3 regions of the Paraclostridium tenue genome follow, and region 1 is predicted to be linked to each of the others. Evidence: riboswitches for the same ligand, from Rfam matches in the RefSeq annotation. Region 1 holds a riboswitch; each other region holds the start of a gene.
What was found. Region 1 has a riboswitch for lysine ahead of ABFX13_RS09980 (YfcC family protein). Riboswitches for the same ligand answer to the same signal wherever they lie in the genome.
Positions count from the first base shown of each region.

Region 2: linked by a shared signal. The riboswitch ahead of nhaC (Na+/H+ antiporter NhaC) and the one ahead of ABFX13_RS09980 (YfcC family protein) in region 1 are both predicted to bind lysine.
Region 3: linked by a shared signal. The riboswitch ahead of ABFX13_RS09495 (amino acid permease) and the one ahead of ABFX13_RS09980 (YfcC family protein) in region 1 are both predicted to bind lysine.

Region 1 is NZ_BAAACP010000011.1:104,332-106,620, forward strand. Features, by position in the region: gene ABFX13_RS09970 (radical SAM protein) at 1-105, shown strand, start outside; gene ABFX13_RS09975 (hypothetical protein) at 350-799, shown strand; lysine riboswitch at 897-1,076, shown strand; gene ABFX13_RS09980 (YfcC family protein) at 1,253-2,289, shown strand, end outside.
Region 2 is NZ_BAAACP010000002.1:162,342-164,630, reverse strand. Features, by position in the region: gene nhaC (Na+/H+ antiporter NhaC) at 1-768, opposite strand, end outside; lysine riboswitch at 887-1,058, opposite strand; gene ABFX13_RS02565 (peroxiredoxin) at 1,148-2,289, opposite strand, start outside.
Region 3 is NZ_BAAACP010000010.1:115,073-117,361, reverse strand. Features, by position in the region: gene ABFX13_RS09500 (spore coat protein) at 8-496, shown strand; lysine riboswitch at 665-834, shown strand; gene ABFX13_RS09495 (amino acid permease) at 980-2,289, shown strand, end outside.

The sequences.
Region 1 (2,289 bases):
GATATTATCCATGCAGTAGAGCAAATTTATACTTTTCAATATATTGATAAGACATGGAGTATTGCACAAAATAATCCATGGCCTGACAAGATAAAATTGTATTAAATAGTGGGTATTATTGTTGTGAATCATATCCACCATTAAAATTCACGTAAACCATATTGATAAAAGAATCAATATGGTTTTTATTTTTAGAAATAATAATTTAATTATAAACAAGTTTACTAGACGATGTATTACTTTATTAAATACAATAAAAAATTTAAATAGTATTTGCAACAATATATATATTTAAATTGTATTTATATATGAAAGGAAGAAAACATAAATATTTATTGGAGGTAAAATTATGAAAAATAAAATAAGTATACTAGTAGCAGCATTATTAGTTTCAATAAGTGGCATCTTAGTATTTGCAGACAATAACTCATCAAATAATAAACAAGATTCAACTTTAGTACAAATAACACCAGAACAACTAGACGTTATGGGGACGATAACAAATATAAAACATGAAGGAGATAACATAATAATAAGAGTAGAAGCTGTTAAAGATGAGAACATTAAACATGGAATTGCTACACTAGACTTAAAACCAGAAGCTAGATACGACATAGCAGACGTTATAATAAATAAAAATACAATAATCAAAAAATCAGACTCAGACAAATCACTTAAACCATCAGATATAAAACAAAATCAGAGAGTAGAAGTTAAATTTGAAAAAATAGAAGGTAGATCTTATCCAGTATATGCCAATGCATATAGTGTTATGATTACTGATATAAATAATTATTAAAAATATAAAAAAATTCTAAATATTTACAATACTATGAAATTGTGTTATAATATTTATAATAAATAAAACTTAATATAAATTACCTCATCTAAAAAAAGATTGAGGTAGAGGTCGCATTTACTAAGAGTAATATTGAAGAGGTCGGAATCCAATGACTCAATATAAAAGGAGTAAGTGCCGAAGTGCTAGTGTCCAAAGCTAGTGCTGGGACTGTATTTAATAAGTACAGTACTGTCATCAAAATTATCCCGAGTTTTGATGGAGAGCTATCTTAAGTAAGATATAGGGAAGATGTAGGTATGTTGTATTTGGCATATTCAGCTCAACATGTACTCATGTTGAGCTTTTTTAATATATGCGAGAAGCAAACTTTTACATCTATACAAACTAAGATAGAAAAAGGGAAAAATACAATTAATTGTCTTACTTTAAAAAAATGGGGGGAGATTAAAAATGAACACTTTAAGAAAAAGAAAGTTTACTATGCCAAGTACACTTACTATAATATTTTTACTAATAGTAGTAATGGCACTTCTTACTTGGATAGTACCAAGTGGAAGTTTTGAAAGAGAAGACATAGAAGGAAGGATGGTTGTTGTAGCTGGAACTTATGAAAAAATAAAATCAAATCCACAAGGAATAGCTGATGTATTTACAGCACCTATAAATGGATTTATAGATGCAGCAGAAGTAGTTGGATTTGTTTTAATAGTAGGAGGAGCTTTTGGAATAGTTAACAAAACAGGAGCTATAGAAGCAATTATAGCTTATACTGTAAACAAAATGAAAAAATTCCAATTCCTAATAATACCTATATCAATGATACTCTTTGGATTAGGCGGGACAACGTTTGGAATGAGTGAAGAAACACTGCCTTTTTATATGATATTTATTCCACTTATGACTAGCATGGGATATGATTCACTAACAGCAGTGGCAACAGTTTTTATAGGAGCAACAGCTGGATTTGGAGCAGCTACTACTAATCCTTTCTCTGTAGGAATAGCACAAGCACTTTCAAATATAGCACCAGGTTCTGGAATAGAGTATAGAGTTATTATGTTTGTAATATTCATGGCTATAAGTATAGCATTTGTTATGATGTATGCTAATAAAGTTAAAAAGGATCCGACAAAGTCTTTAGTTCAGAATATATCATTAAATCAAGAAGCAATAGATAGTAGTGATATAAATATAAAAGAGTTTACAAAAAGAGAAGCTATGGTAATAGCAATTTTTACAATAGGTATGGGAATTATGGTGTATGGAGTTTTAAAACTAGGTTGGTACATCACTGAGATTGCAATGGTATTTACAGCTATAGGTGTAATATCAGGATTAGCAGCAGGACTTAAACAAGATGAAATAGTTAGTTCGTTTACAAGTGGAGCAAAAGATTTAATGTCAGCAGGATTATGTATAGCATTTGCACGTGGAATAGTTATAATTGCAGAAAATGGATATATAATAGATACAATCTTAAATTCTGC
Region 2 (2,289 bases), on a different contig from region 1:
AATTACCATTATTATAACTGATGCTGGAATTAATAATAATAATGGTGATAATGTGTTATAACTTGCTGATAATGCCTGTTGAATTTGTGTAATCTGACTACTATCTATAGCTTGACCTGCATATTTAAAACCTATAACTGCATATATTATAAGTGCTATTAAATATGAAGGAATTGTTGAATACAACATATGTTTTATATGAGTAAATAAATCAGTTCCCGCCATAGCAGGTGCTAAATTTGTAGTATCTGAAAGAGGAGACATTTTATCCCCAAAGTATGCTCCAGAAATTATAGCCCCAGCTATTATTTCTTTAGGAATTCCAAGTGCACTACCTATACCTAAAAGTGCAATACCTATAGTACCTGCCGTAGTCCAAGAAGAACCTGTTGATATAGAAACTATAGAACATATTATAGTTGTAGCAACTAAAAATATTCCTGGTGATAATATGTTTAATCCCCAATAAATCATGCTTGGAACAACACCAGATAATATCCATGTACCAATTAGCATACCTACGATTAAAAGAATAATTATAGCTTGCATTGTAGAATTTATAGTAGATAATATACCTTTTTCAATTTCTTTCCATGTAAATCCTAGTTTAAAAACAGCTATAAAACCACTAAATATTCCTCCTAAAGCTAATGGTATATGAGCTGAAACACCTAACTTAGTTAATGATATACATAATAGAAATACTAAAACACCTATACATAAAAGTGAATCACCCAGTGAAGCTTGTCTTTTTTCTCTTTTTAACATAATAACCTCCAATAATATATAAGAATATAACTTAAAATGGAGCGTAATACTAAAAAAGGTCTAGAAGACAAAGAGATACTTCTAGACCTGAAATTATTATATAAATATAATAACGTAATCTAAAGATAGCTCTCCACATAAAGTGACAGTGTTATACATGTTATGCATAACCCCAACATATAAGTTCAAAGCAAAACTTATATATTTCGGCATTATTACCTTTCCTATTATCTCATAGGTGCTTTCCCTCAATAATAGTAATATTTAATAATGCGACCTCTACCATTAGTTATATTCTGTTTATTCAATAAATTTATTATATCATATAAAATAAAAATGTAAATACTAATTAAGACAAAATTAAAATCTAATAAATTTTTTAGTTTAAAACATTAGGACCATAAGTTTCCTCTATTTCCCTTCTTAATTCATTAGGATCATTAATACCTTGATTCATTGCTTTAGCAAGTATATTAGCTTTATCGTATGGAGCCATCCAAGAGAATATACCACCTAAACAATTATCTATTACATATTGAGCTTTTATATATATAGAAAGAATATCATCATATGACATAGCAAATTCTCCATCTTTTACTAAGTATGGAACTTGAGCATCTTTGTCAAATCTGAATTCATATCCATTTTTATTAATATAATCTTTTCTAAGTTGATCATAAGATCTTGTAATTGTAGCACCTAAACGTCCATAAAAAGGAACTCCAAGCAATATTTTTTGTGAAGGCATTCCAGCATTAGTTAAATTTTGAACCATAGCATCTACACTGTAACCAGGTATTGATAGATTAGAGTCATATAGATTTGCTTGGTGCTTTTGAGCATTAGATCCTGTTTCACCAGCAGTAAAGTCATAGCTCATTAAGTTAAAATGATCTATTAAAGGTGCAATTTTAGCTATTTCAACACTTCTGTTTATATATGCTCTTTCACCTGTACCAGCAACACTTAACCATTTATTAGGACCTATAACATCTCTAATAGCAGTCAAAAGAAGTGTAAAGTTTTCTTTATCTTCAGGTCTAGATTTAATTCCAGCGGCACTATTTGCAGGATATTCCCAGTCAATGTCAATACCATCTAAATCATATTGATTAATAAGTGCATTTACTTCTCTTGCAAACTTATATCTAGAAGTTGGTGTTAATGAAGCATCTGAAAATCCATCTTGCCCCCAGCCACCAATAGCAACTATGACATTTAAACCTGGATTATCTTTTCTTAAAGATAATAGTTGGCGTAGATATTTAGGGGTTGGAATGAATAAGGTACCATCAGGTTTTATTTCAGCAAATGCATAAATAACAAAATCAAGTAAAAAAGCATCAACATTTGAAGGATCTCCTAAGACATATTCGCCTACTAATCTAACTAAATCTGGACAGTTAGGATTTTTTGTAATATTACTAGATGGAGCCGAAATTTGAGGTCTAGATTTTGACTTACATATTTTTTTCTTATAAGTCATAGGCTCATATAATTTAGAATTGTCTAAATTATTTT
Region 3 (2,289 bases), on a different contig from region 1:
GTATTTTATGTTAAATTTAACTACTAAAGAAAGAATGTTATTAGAAGATGAAAAAAATCATGAAGAATTATGCGTTCAAAAATATAAGGATTATGCTCAAAAAGCTTCTTGTTCTGATCTAAAAAATTTATTTAATCAACTTTCTCAAAAAGAACAACAACACTTAGATTCTATAAATCAATTATTAAGTGGTACTGTGCCTAACGTAAATCAAGGTCAAAGCCAAGAAAATCAAAATTCAAATATTCAAACTAATTCAACTATGCCTAACCTTAATTCACAAGCATCTCAAAGTATGCAATTTAATCAACATGATAAGGTTCTATGTCAGGATATGCTTAGTACAGAAAAATATGTATCATCTACATATGATACAGCTATATTTGAATTTAGAGATAAAAATGTAAGACAAGTTTTAAACCATATTCAAAAAGAAGAACAAGAACATGGTGAAAAAATTTATAATTATATGAGCCAACATAATATGTACAACTAATATTTTTAATAAATAATATACTTTTTAATAATTATTAATTCTAAAGATCATGAATATTTGATTTAATATAGTTGATACTAAATATCTGAAAATAATTAACTTTATAACTATAATTTTTAATATTGACTTATTTTAAATTTTATTTATAATTGAATACAACAAGTAGATAACTGAGATAGAGGCGCGAAATTTAAGATTAGTATTATGGAGGTAAGCTCAATGAAGTAATATGAAAGGAAATTTCGCCGAAGTAAATAGTTAATAGCTTTAATACTATTTACTGGGCTTATATAGAATATATATAAGACTGTCACATTTTGTGGAGAGCTATTTTCAATGAAGACATACGATAACGTTGTACTTTTTGTATGATATTTTTGTATTTATGTCATGGGTATAGTCTCATGACTTTTTTATTGTTAAAAATATTTTGATTATCTTAGTTACTTATTTATAATTGACACCATAAGGAGGATAATTTAAATGAGTGAACAAAATCACGAATTAAAAAGAGGATTAAAAGCAAGACACTTAAACATGATAGCTTTAGGTGGTTCCATAGGAACGGGTATATTTCTTGCAATGGGAGATACACTTCATCAAGCAGGACCTGGAGGAGCATTATTAGCTTATGGACTAATAGGAGTAATGGTTTATTTTTTAATAACTAGTTTGGGTGAAATGGCAACTTATATGCCAATATCTGGTTCATTTAGTTCTTATGCAACTAAGTTTATAGATCCAGCACTTGGCTTTGCACTTGGATGGAACTATTGGTACAACTGGGCTATAACAATAGCTGCTGAAATGGTTGCAGGCTCTTTAGTTATGAAATACTGGTTTCCTCATGTTCCAGGATTTTATTGGAGTATATTATTTTTATTTATAATTGTTGGATTAAACTTTTTATCATCAAAAGCTTATGGAGAATCTGAATACTGGTTTGCTGGTATTAAAGTACTTACTGTAATTATATTTTTAGTAATAGGAGTACTAATGATTCTTGGAATAATGGGTTCAGATGAAATAGGATTTCATAATTATTTTATAGCTGATGGACCATTTCATGGTGGAGCTAAATCTATATTTGCAATATTTTTAGTTGCTGGTTTTTCATTCCAAGGTACAGAGCTTATAGGAATTGCCGCTGGTGAAAGTGAGAATCCTGAAAAAACTATACCAAAAGCTATAAAATCAATATTTTGGAGAATATTAATATTCTATTTAGGAACTATAGTAGTTTTAGGTGCTATAATACCTTTTACACAAGCAGGAGTTTCAGAAAGTCCATTTACTATGGTTTTTGAAAAAGCCGGAATAGCTGGTGCTGCTTCTCTTATGAATGCAGTTATATTAACTTCTGTATTATCTGCTGGTAACTCTGGTATGTATGCATCAAGTAGAATGCTTCACTCTATGGCAAAAGAAGGACTTGCTCCTAAAATGTTTGCAAAAACTAATAAAAGAGGCGTTCCTGTAAATGCTTTAGTTTTAACTACTATAATAGCTTCTGCATGTTTCTTAACAGGTATATTTGCAGAAAGTACTGTTTATGTTTGGCTAGTTGCTGCATCTGGTCTTGCAGGGTTTATCGCATGGGTAGGTATAGCAGTTTGTCATTATAGATTCAGAAAAGCTTATATTCATCAAGGTCATGATTTAAAAGAATTAAAATATAAAGCTAAATTGTACCCTTTTGGACCTATCTTAGCACTTTTAATGTGTCTTATAATAATAATTGGTCAAGGTTATTCCTGTATAAAGCCATCAGGTATCGATTGGAAAGGTTTAGT